One region of the Mesorhizobium sp. WSM4817 genome, then DNA from elsewhere that is predicted to be linked to it. Evidence: riboswitches for the same ligand, from Rfam matches in the RefSeq annotation. Region 1 holds a riboswitch; the other holds the start of a gene.
What was found. Region 1 has a riboswitch for S-adenosylmethionine ahead of AC0L2K_RS20595 (O-succinylhomoserine sulfhydrylase). Riboswitches for the same ligand answer to the same signal wherever they lie in the genome.
Positions count from the first base shown of each region.

Region 1 (5,890 bases):
GTATAGTATTTGTTGGTGAAGGAGACCTGCTTCTTGCGCTCCTCGGTAATGCTCATGGACGCGATGATGGCGTCGAACTTTTTGGCCTGGAGCGCCGGGATCATGCCGTCCCAGTCCTGCGTGACAAGTTCGCATTCGACCTTCATCTGAGCGCAAAGCGCATTGGTGATGTCGATGTCGAAGCCGACGAGCTTGCCATCCGCGGTGATGGTGTTGAACGGCGGATAGGCGCCTTCAGTGGCGATCTTCAACTTTTCCTGTGCTTGCGCCGACAGCGACCCGACTGACATCGCCAGCATGACGGCTGTTGCTGCCGATGCGATCCATCTTGAAATGTGCATTTTTGTTCCCCTTGTTCAACCGCGTTGACGGCTAGGCACAGCCAAGCACGGCCCGCGGGGTCAGGCAAGCATGGTCTGATCATAGCGGGCGATCAGCGCGCGGCGCGAAAATGCTTCGACAGTTTCAGGCCCTGTGCCTGATAGTTCGAGCCGAGATCTGTGCCGTAGAGCGCCTGCGGCCGCTTCAGCATATGCTCGTAGACCAGCCGTCCGACGATCTGGCCGTGATCGAGGATGAACGGCACTTCGTGGCTGCGCACTTCGAGCACGGCCCGGCTGCCGGTGCCGCCCGAGGCCGAATGGCCGAAACCCGGATCGAAGAAACCGGCATAGTGGACGCGGAATTCGCCGACCAGCGGATCGAAGGGCGTCATCTCGGCGGCATAGAGCGGCGGCACATGCACCGCTTCCTGGCTGACGAGGATATAAAATTCGTCCGGATCGAGCACCAGTTCGCCGGCGCCGCTCTTGTAGAGCGGGTCCCAGAAATCGACGACATCCTGCGCGGCGCGCTTGTCGACATCGACCAGGCCGGTGTGGTGCTTGCCGCGGTAGCCGACCAGCCCGTCCTTGTCGCCATCGAGGTCGATCGACAGTGCGATGCCGCCGCCGGAAATGTTCGGCGGCTCGGTGGCGACGAGCGTCTCGGCACGGTGCAATTCGTGCAGCTCGCTTTCCGACAAAAGCGCATTGCCGGTGCGGAACCGGATCTGCGACAGCCGCGAGCCGGCGCGGACGACGATCGGAAAGGTGCGCGGGCTGACTTCGAGATAGAGCGGGCCGTTGTAGCCGGCGGCGATCTTGTCGAACTCGTGGCCGCGATCGGTCATCACGCGGGTGAAGATGTCGAGCCGCCCGGTCGAGCTTTTTGGGTTGGCCGAGGCGGAAATGTTTGCCGGAAGCGCCAGGCTCTCGAGCAGCGGCACGATATAGACGCAGCCCGTCTCCAGCACCGCACCATCGGTGAGATTGATTTCGTGCAGCTTCAGGCGGTCGAGTTTTTCAGCAACCCTGTGGTTGGGGCCGGGCAGGAAGGAGGCGCGCACCCTCCAGGCCTTGTCGCCAAGCCTGAGGTCCAGGCTGGCCGGCTGGACCTGGTCGGCGTCGAGCGCGCGCGGCGACTTCAGCGCGCCCGACTGGTACAGCGCGGAAATATCCTGATCCGGAAGAATGCCTGTCTGCCGCAAAGTCTGGCTCCGCTCGAAGGCCGGGCGTGGTCTCGTCTTGTCGCAGGTTCTTGCCGTGGAACCCGCTGGTACAAACCTCTTAATCATGCCGGCAATTGACGCAAGCGCGGCGCAGGTCTAAAGGATCGTTATCCCGTGGTGATTTGGCCGGTCGGCTTGCAGCCACGTTAAACAAGTCGCTAAAGGACCGTCGGGCCGAAAGGCCGTACGACCGGTTGCGACTTTCGCGGCCGGTTTTTTTGTGTTTGGACCATTTTTTGTGTTTGGAACAAGGTGATGACGAGCAAAACGCGCAACTGGAAGCCTCAGACCGCCCTCGTGCATGCAGGAACGCTGCGTTCCGGCTTCGGCGAAACCTCCGAGGCGATGTATCTCACGCAAGGCTATGTCTACGACACGGCGCAGGCGGCGGAAGCCCGCTTTAAGGGCGAGGAACCGGGCTTCATCTATTCGCGCTATGCCAATCCGACGGTCGACATGTTCGAGAAGCGCATGTGTGCGCTGGAAGGAGCCGAAGATGCCCGCGCCACCGCATCCGGCATGGCGGCGGTGACGGCGGCGTTGCTGTGCAGTGCCCGGGCGGGCGACCACATCGTGGCAGCGCGCGCGCTGTTCGGCTCCTGCCGCTGGGTGGTCGAGACGCTGGCGCCGAAATACGGCATCGAGGCGACGCTGGTCGACGGCACCGACGTCGCCAATTGGGAAAAGGCGGTCAGGCCCAACACCAAGTTGTTCTTCCTTGAAAGCCCGACCAATCCAACGCTGGAGGTCGTCGACATCGCAGCCGTAGCCTCGCTTGCCGATTCGATTGGCGCGCGGCTGATCGTCGACAACGTCTTTGCCACGCCCTTGCAGCAGAAGCCGTTGCAACTCGGCGCCCATATCGTCGTCTATTCGGCGACCAAGCACATCGACGGCCAGGGGCGCTGCCTCGGCGGCATCATCCTGTCGGACAAGAAGTGGATCGACGAGAATTTGCACGATTACTTCCGCCACACCGGTCCCAGCCTCTCGCCCTTCAATGCCTGGACGCTGCTGAAGGGCCTGGAGACGCTGCCGCTGCGCGTGCGCCAGCAGACGGAAAGTGCCGGCCGGATCGCGGACTTCCTCGCCGAGCGATCGGAAATTGTCCGCGTCATCTATCCCGGCCGCGCCGATCACCCGCAGGCGGCGATCGTCAAGAAGCAGATGTCGGGCGGCTCGACGCTGATCTGCCTCGACGTCAAGGGAGGCAAGCAGGCGGCCTTCGCCTTCCAGAACGCGCTCGATGTCGTGCTGATCTCCAACAATCTCGGTGACGCCAAGAGCCTGATCACCCATCCGGCGACGACGACACACAAGAATCTGAGCGACGAGGCGCGGGCCGAACTTGGCATCGGGCCAGGCACGCTCAGGCTATCCGTCGGACTGGAGGACACTGACGACCTGCTCGAAGACATCGAGCAGGCCTTGAAAGCCGCCAGGTAGGGATACGCGCCGAACTGCTGCGCTCTAATCTGCAAAGCAGGCGCGGTCAGGCGCCCGACGGCGTCTCTTCCAATTCCGCAACGGCGCTGGTTTGGATGGTCATCGTGTTGCCGCGCCAGTCGACGGCACCGCTGAGCCAGCCGCGCACCCAGATGGCGGGAAGCATCACGTCCCGCGCAACCATCGCCGGGATCATGCGCAGCGACAGGTGCCAGCCCTTGGCCGAGGCGAGAGCGCATTCCGGCAGATAGGCGACTATCAGCACGGCGATGGCGGTAGCCGGCAGGCTGAAACCGGCGCCTGCTGCCGCAACCAGCGCAAGCACCAGGGGCGGCGCCGCTCCGATCAGGATCTCGGGCGCGAAGAACAGTGGGAATGTGACGCGACGCAGGCGTGCCCAGCGGGCCTGGCGCGACCAGATTTCGCCAAATGTGCGCAAGCCGAGCGGCTGTTCGAAGGGCGCGGCAACGAGATTGACGCGCAGTCCGAGCCCGTTGACCAGCTTGGTCGCAGCGGCATCCTCGGCAATCTCGGCGGCAAGCGCACGGATGCCGCCATTGGCGTCGAGCAATGGCTTGTTCCACAGCATGCTCTTGCCCTGGGCGAAACCGAGGCCGAGCGCCTCGCCGGTATATTGCCAGCGGGCCTGCAGCGTGTTGAGGAAAGCGCATTCGACCTCCGCCCAGAACCCGTCCGGCCGCGAGCCGATCGGCGTCGAGCAGACGAGGCCGGTGTCCTGCCGCCATGCCGTCATCAGATGCTGGACATAGTCCCTCGGCATCAGGACGTTGGAATCGGCAAGGATGACCCAGTGGTGGCGTGCGGCCTCCCAGGCCTTCACGCAATTGTTGAGTTTCGGATTGCCGCTGATGCGGTCGTCGCCGACCAGCAGCCGGGCCGGCACGGCCGGAAAGCGGGCGATCGCATCGGTGATCGGCCCGACCACCGGGTCGTCGGCATGGGCGACGCAGAAGATGAGCTCATAGCGCGGCCAGTCGAGAGAGAAGGCGCGCTCGAGCGTCTCCTCGGTAAACGGCTCGACGCCGCGCGACGGCACGACGATCGATACCGGCGGCGCCTTGGCGGCTGGCGGCGTGATCCTGCCAGGCCGCTTCAGCTTCAACGAAGCGAGCAGGATGCTGGCGAGATTGACAACAAGCAGAGCTATGGAAAGCAAGGCGGCTGTGACTGTCAATTCCATCAATATCTGGTCGCTCCAGAAAAAACCGGCCGCATGAAAGCCGTTTTCAACAGTTCGACAGAATGCTGAGTCGCCCGGCCCTGCACACCATCCCCGGCCCTGCACACCATCCCCGGCCCTGCACACCATCATTGTCACGTGTCACTTAAATGACATTGTTGTTCGGCACCTGCGCTTAACAAATTCGGGCAACGATGGCAGACACCGAGGGGACGCACCCCGTTGACCAAACTGCGGAGAGGGTCGAATGTTCCGTCTGCATAGTGTGGAGTGATTTATGTACAGCGCCGTCACGCGCGACATCGAAGTGCAGGTCAGGCCGTTCTATCTGGAAGATCGCTCCGACCCGTCGGAGAACCGCTATGTCTGGGGCTACCAGGTGACCATCGACAACCAGTCGGATGAATTCGTGCAGCTTCTGTCGCGCTACTGGCAGATCACCGACGGCACCGGCCGGGTCGAGGAGGTGCGCGGCGCCGGCGTTGTCGGCGACCAGCCTGAACTCAATCCCGGCGATAGTTATCAGTATACGTCTGGCTGCCCACTCTCGACGCCATCCGGCATCATGGTCGGCCACTACACGATGCGCAATAAGCGGGGTGAGACGTTCGACGTCGCCATCCCCGCCTTTTCGCTCGACCTGCCGGGCACGCGGCGGACGGTGAACTGAGAGAGATAGATGGCCGGAAGGTCGTGCTGCCCCTCATCCGCCTGCCGGCACCTTCTCCGTATAGTGAACGGGTAAAAGGGAACCCATCTATCTATGAACTGGACAACCTGTCGCAACGCTGGCGCCCCCTCTCCCCGTTCTTCACGGGGAGAGGGTAAGGGTGAGGGGCAGCGCCAACGCTTCGTCGGTGATTTCAATTCTATTGAGCCGCAGCAAATTCCGCCGGGTCGAAGTCATATTGCTTCGAGCAGAATTCGCAGGCGACGTGAATGCCGCCATCCTCGGTGCTGTCCCTGATCTCGTCGGCGGAGAAGCCTCCGAGAATGCCGCGGATCTTCTCCCTGGAGCATGAGCACTGGTCGGCTACCGGCACGCCGCCGAAGACGCGCACGCCGTGCTCGTGGAACAGCCGGTAAAGCAACCGCTCGGCGCCGATCGTCGGGTCGATCAGTTCCGTCGGCTCGATGGTGCCAAGCAACGCGAGCAGTTCCTGCCAGGAATTGTCGGCCGGATCATGGATCTCCTCGCGCGGATCGCCGTCGCCACCCGGAAGGTCGGGCACGCGCATGCGTTCGGGCGATTGCGGCAGGAACTGTGCCAGGATGCCACCGGCGCGCCATTGCTCGCGGGCACCGCCGATGCCGGGCGTCAACAGCTTGGCCACCGAAAGCCTGAGATCGGTCGGGATCTGCTCCGACTGCCGGAAATAGGTGCGGGCGGCCTCCTCCAGCGTCTCGCCGTCGAGTTGGACGATGCCCTGATAGCGCTGCGTGTGGGCGCCCTGGTCGATAGTCAGCGCCAGGACACCGCTGCCGAGCAGCGTCCGCTGCGAGGTCTCGCCGGCAGACGTCAGTGCCTCCAGCCGATCGGCGTCGAAGCGGGCATAGGCGCGCAGCGCATGCGGCGTGGAAAAATCCGCCACCAGCATGTCGACCGGCCCGTCGGTGCGGGTCTGCAGGATGAACTTGCCTTCGAATTTGAGCGAAGTGCCGAGCAGCACCGTCAGCACGCAAGCTTCCGCCAG
Region 1 is NZ_JBVVQQ010000015.1:53,047-58,936, reverse strand. Features, by position in the region: gene AC0L2K_RS20605 (ABC transporter substrate-binding protein) at 1-341, opposite strand, end outside; gene AC0L2K_RS20600 (2'-deoxycytidine 5'-triphosphate deaminase) at 434-1,528, opposite strand; SAM riboswitch at 1,654-1,731, shown strand; gene AC0L2K_RS20595 (O-succinylhomoserine sulfhydrylase) at 1,805-2,995, shown strand; gene AC0L2K_RS20590 (ceramide glucosyltransferase) at 3,042-4,196, opposite strand; gene apaG (Co2+/Mg2+ efflux protein ApaG) at 4,474-4,866, shown strand; gene AC0L2K_RS20580 (Hsp33 family molecular chaperone) at 5,066-5,890, opposite strand, start outside.

Region 2 (5,890 bases), on a different contig from region 1:
CACCGCCTGCTGGCCAAAGAAATTCCAGAACCACCATGGCATCGACAGGCCGATTTTCTGGCCATTGGCGTCGAGCGCGGTTGCCTTTTCCACCGTTGCACCAAGCTCTTCGCAGAGATTGACGAAGTCGCGGATGGTGCAGAAATGGATGTTGGGCGTGTCGTACCAGGAATAGGGCAGGTCCTTGGTCACCGGCATCCGCCCTTCGACGAACAGCGAAAGGCGTACCCGCCAGTGGCCGAAATTGGGGAAGGAGACGATGGCGTGCTTGCCGATCCTGAGCAATTCGTCGAGCACCAGCTTCGGGTTGCGGGTCGCCTGCAAGGTCTGCGACAGGACGACGAAATCAAAACCCTTGTCGGGATAGAATTTGAGGTCCTTGTCGGCGTCGCCCTGGATGACGGACAGGCCACGCGCCACGCATTCGTTGACGCCGCGCTGCGACAGTTCCATGCCGCGGCCGTCGACCTGCTTCGTCGCTTGCAGCAATTCGAGCAGCAGGCCATCGCCGGAGCCGACGTCCAGCACCCGCGACTGCGGCGGGATGAGATCGGCGACGACTTCGAGGTCGACGCGCTGGGCGTGGTTGACACTCATGATCGTGGCTCTTGACTGGCGCATGACCTTGATCCGAAAAGTCTGCAACTTTTCGGGGTCATGCGCTGATGCCTGGCGCAAGATGCCGGTTCGAACAGGCTGTAATCTTTGGGGGTCATGCGCTGAGCCCCCTGGCGCGGGCCGCCGACGCGATGAAGCCGTTGATGGCGGCGAATAGTTCCGGTTCGTCGAGCAGAAAGGCGTCGTGGCCGCGATCGGTCTCGATCTCGACGAAGGACACCGAGGCGCCGGCGGCGTTCAGCGCATGAACGACCGAGCGGCTCTCCTCGGTCGGGAACAGCCAGTCGCTGGTGAATGAGACCAGGCAGAAACGGGTTCTGGTGCCGGCAAAGGCGTCGGCGAGCCGGCCGCCATGGTCGGCGGCGAGGTCGAAATAGTCCATCGCCCGGGTCATGTAGAGATAGGAGTTGGCGTCGAAGCGGTCGACGAATGTCATGCCCTGATGGCGCAGATAACTCTCGATCTGGAAGTCGGCGTCGAAACCGAAGGTGAGCGCTTCACGGTCCTGCAGGTTGCGGCCAAATTTCCGGTGCAGCGCCGCCTCCGACAGATAGGTGATGTGAGCGGCCATGCGCGCCACGGCCAGTCCTTTTTCCGGGCGCTTGCCTTGTTCGAAATATTTGCCGCCATGCCAGTCGGGATCTGCCATCACCGCTTGCCGGCCGACCTCATGGAAGGCGATGTTCTGCGAGGAATGACGCGCGCCGGTGGCGATCGGCAGCGCCGAGAAAACGCGCTCCGGATAGCTCGACGCCCATTGCAGCACCTGCATGCCGCCCATCGAGCCGCCGAGCACCGAGAACAGTTTTTCGATGCCGAAATGGTCGACCAGCATCAATTGCGCCCGCACCATGTCGCGGATGGTGATGATCGGCAGGTCGAGCCCGTAGGGCTTGCCGGTGGCGGGATTGGTCGAGGCGGGGCCGGTCGAGCCGAGGCAGCCGCCGATGACGTTAGAGCAGATGACGAAGAAGCGACTGGTGTCGATTATCTTGCCGGGGCCGATCAGCACTTCCCACCAGCCCGGCTTGCCGGTCACCGGATTGGTGCTGGCAACATGCTGTTCGCCGGTCAGCGCATGGCAGACGAGGATGGCGTTGGAGCGGGCGTCGTTGAGCGTGCCGTAGGTCTTGTAGGCGATCTGGAACGGCGACAGCAGCGTGCCGGCATCGAGCTTGAGCGGCCTGTCGGCACCAAAACGCAACACCGGGCTCGACGGCTCGTCGGCCTCGTTGTTGGTTCTTTTTGTGCGCAGCGCGACCATCGCGTCCTCTTACATTAACCCTTCGCAAAATCGATTCCGTTTTTCGGGTCGACGCGATTGTCCGGCCGGCTGCGGACAAAAAAACCGGCATTGCCTTCGCAAAGCCGGTTACAGGATGCAAACGGCCCTTTAGCGAGTTGTTTAACGTGGCTGCAAGCCGACCGGCCAAATCACCACGGGATTTCAGCTTCTTCTAGGACCGGCGCGCCTCGGCGTCAACGGCCAGCGCTCTCCGATCATTTGCCGCCTCTCGACATTCCGGGCCACGGCTTGTATTTCCGCTGCGGCTTCCCGGGCGGAAGCGTTCTCGACGGATTTTTGCAATATGGACCAGGCATCGGATCAGGTACGTCCAACACCCCGCGCGGGGATCATGGACATCGAAGCCTATGTGCCGGGCAAGAGCACGGCGCCGGCCGACGTTGGCAAGGTCCATAAATTGTCATCGAACGAGAACCCGCTCGGCCCCTCGCCGAAGGCGATAGAGGCCGCGCGCGACGTCGCGGCCAAGCTCGACCTATATCCCGACGGCACCGCCAGGCGCCTGCGGGAGGCGATCGCCGATGTGCATGGCCTCAACCCGGCGAACATCGTCTGTTCCAATGGTTCCGACGAGATTCTCGGCCTGCTTGCGCAGACCTATCTCGCGCCCGGCGATGAAGCTGTGATCACAGAACACGGCTTCATGGTCTACAAGATATACATCCAGTCGGCGGGTGCTGTGCCGGTGTCGGTCAAGGAAACCAAGGAGCGTGCCGACGTCGATGTGATCCTCGCTGCGGTGACGCCGCGTACGCGGATCATCTTCCTTGCCAATCCCAACAACCCGACCGGCACCTATTTGCCGTTCCAGGAGGTGCGCCGCCTGCATGCAGGCCTGCCTCGAAACGTGCTTCTGGTGCTGGATGCAGCCTATGCCGAATATGTCCGCCGCAACGACTATGAAGCCGGCGTCGAACTGGTGGCTGGTGCGGAAAACGTGGTCATGACCCGCACCTTCTCCAAGCTCGGCCTCGGTGGTGCGCGGATCGGCTGGATGTACGCGCCAATGCATATCATCGATGCGATCAACCGCGTGCGAGGTCCCTTCAACGTCAACGCGACGGCGATCGAGGCCGGCATTGCGGCGATCCGCGACCGGGCCCATGTCGAGCGCAGCGTGGCGCATAACGAGACCTGGCTGACCTGGGTGAGCGAGGAATTGACCAGGCTCGGACTGCGGGTGACGCCGAGCGTCGGCAATTTCGTCCTCATCCACTTTCCCGAGGACCAAAAGCATTCGGCGGCGGCTGCGGACGATTACCTCTCGGCGCACGGCTATATATTGCGGCGCGTTTCCGGCTACGGCTTCCCGAATGCGCTGCGCATGAGCATCGGCACCGAAGAGGCCAATCGTGGCGTAGTCGCCGCCCTCGCGACGTTTCTGAAAAGCTAAAACACCATGACATCACCCATGTTCGAAAAGATTGCGCTGATCGGCATCGGCCTGATCGGCTCGTCGCTGGCCCGCGTAATCCATCGCGAAGGCCTTGCCCGCCACGTTGCCATCGCGACGCGCAGCGAAACGACGCTGGCGCGGGCGCGGGAACTCGGCCTCGGCTCTTCCTACGCGATGGACGCGAAAGAGGCGGTCGGCGATGCCGACCTGGTCATCGTTTCGGTGCCGGTCGGTTCTTCGGGCGAGGTCGCCGAGGAAATCGCACCGGCGCTGAAGCAGGGCGCAATCCTCACCGATGTCGGCTCGACCAAGGTCTCGGTCATTGTGCAGATGCAGCCGCATGTGCCTGCCGGCGTGCATTTCATTCCCGGCCATCCACTGGCCGGCACTGAAAAATCGGGTCCGGACGCCGGCTTTGCCGAACTGTTCGAAAACCGCTGGTGCATTTTCACGCCGCTACCCGGCACCGATCCCGAGGCGCTGGAAAGACTCTCGGAATTCTGGCGCCGCTGCGGCTCCAACATCGACACGATGGATCCTCAGCACCACGACATGACATTGGCCATCGTCTCGCACCTGCCGCACATCATCGCCTATAACATCGTCGGCACCGCCGACGATCTGGAGTCGGTGACCAAGTCGGAGGTGATCAAATATTCGGCCTCCGGCTTTCGCGACTTCACTCGTCTGGCCGCTTCCGACCCGACGATGTGGCGGGACGTCTGCCTGCACAACAAGGAGGCTATCCTCGAAATGCTGGCGCGCTTCTCGGAGGATCTGGCCTCGCTGCAGCGGGCGATCCGCTGGGGCGACGGCGAAAAGCTGTTCGACCTGTTCACCCGCACCCGCGCCGTGCGCCGCTCGATCATCGAGGCCGGCCAGGACATCGACGTGCCGGACTTTGGCCGGCAGGCAGTCGAGCACCCGGCCAAGCAGTAGCCTGTCTCGACCGCCCGGCCGTCAGTCCGCCGGCCAGTGAGCCGCCATCATCGCCAGCGTCTCGGCCCTGTCCGGCGCGCCCAGCCTGCCGCCGAAGCGCATGCATTTGAGCGCGGCGGCGGCGCTGGCAAAGCGCAATGTCCGTTCGATCGGCATGGCCTCGGCCAGCCCGACGGCAAAGGCGCCGTGAAACACGTCGCCGGCGGCAAGCGTATCCACTGCCTTGATCCTTGGCGCCGCGACGTGGCGCACCGACGCCAACGAGCGGTCGAACCACCAGCTTCCCGCTGCGCCGCCGGTCACCGCGACGAATGCATCAGTGCGTCTGGCCAGCGCTTCACAGGCCTCCTGCGGGCCTTGCTCCTCACCGCACAGGAGGAACGCCGCCGGCTCCGACGCGACGATGTGCGAGGCGAGTGGAAACAGCCGTTCCAGCACGGCCCGTGGCGCGGTGTCGGCATCGAGTATGGCTGGACGGCCGATTGCGCGCGCCGCCGTCAGGGCCAGAGCTGCCGCGCCCGGCCAGCGCACGTCGACCAGGACGGCGTCGAATGCGGTGAGATCCTGAATGGGAAGCGCTTCGGGGTCGGCCTGCGCGAGCTTGTCATAGAACGGAACGATAATGCGCTCGCCATGCGTGTCGACCAGGATGGCCGACAGTGCCGACCGCGCGCCGGCGACGCGCCGGACAAAGCTGCAATCGACGCCTTCGGCCTCAATGCCGGCGACCAGCTGATCGCCGACGAGGTCGTCTCCCGCGCTCGCCCACAGCGATACGTGCGCGCCGAGGCGGCGTGCGGCGCAGGCCGCGCTCGAAGCCATCCCGGAGGCGATCTGAACGCCGTCGGCCGCGATGAACTTGCCCTGACGCGCCGGAAGGGTGTCGACACGAAGGATCGTATCGAGCGTCAGCGCGCCAACGCTCAGGAGCTTCACCGGGCGGTTCATCTATTTTCCTGTTTTGCCATGGTCTTTCAGAACTGGAGGTTCGCATCGCCTAGTCGACCGGCTCGATGCTGCCCAGCGGGATAAAACCGAGCGAGGCCTTGCCTTTGACGATCTTAAGCGGCATCGACGGTTCGTTGCCAAGCAGCGCCAGCCCGGAAAAGCCGGTTTTGATCTGGCTTTTCTGCTCGGGAATGGCCTTGCCGAGGATTGCCGCCACCGCCTTCGGATCGTGGAGCCTGATCATCAGGTCGGCGTCGATCAGCCCGTCGGCATCGACCGAAACCGGTCCGGAAACGGTGACGCGCGCGCTCCCCGACGACAGATCGAGCTTGCCGATATCCACCGCCTGGCCGCGCAGGCTCTCTGTTTGTGTCTTGATCAGCGCCACGCCGTTCTTCAGCGTCACGTCGCCGCCGCCGTCGAGCGGCGGCAGCACGCGGCCATCGATTGCGCCCGGATCGATTTCGAGATCGGTAAAACTCCCGGCATAGTCGATGTCTTGGCCGTTCGGACGCAATTCTCCGGCCGCTGTCCCAGCGCTGAACAGCTCGACCGGGTCTGTGCCATCGGCCGGATCGGTCTGGGCTGACAGGCCCTCCGCCTCCAGTGAAACGCTCCGGGGCAGGGGCCAGGACAGTCTGACGTTGGCTCGCAGATCGTCCCAGTCGATCCACAGCGGCGCC
Region 2 is NZ_JBVVQQ010000020.1:50,171-56,060, reverse strand. Features, by position in the region: gene metW (methionine biosynthesis protein MetW) at 1-597, opposite strand, end outside; gene metX (homoserine O-acetyltransferase MetX) at 713-1,882, opposite strand; SAM riboswitch at 1,992-2,069, opposite strand; gene hisC (histidinol-phosphate transaminase) at 2,208-3,317, shown strand; gene AC0L2K_RS24320 (prephenate/arogenate dehydrogenase family protein) at 3,324-4,259, shown strand; gene AC0L2K_RS24315 (sugar kinase) at 4,281-5,207, opposite strand; gene AC0L2K_RS24310 (DUF2125 domain-containing protein) at 5,257-5,890, opposite strand, start outside.
Region 2: it holds a riboswitch for S-adenosylmethionine, as region 1 does, so the genes downstream of both, metX (homoserine O-acetyltransferase MetX) here and AC0L2K_RS20595 (O-succinylhomoserine sulfhydrylase) in region 1, are expected to answer to the same signal.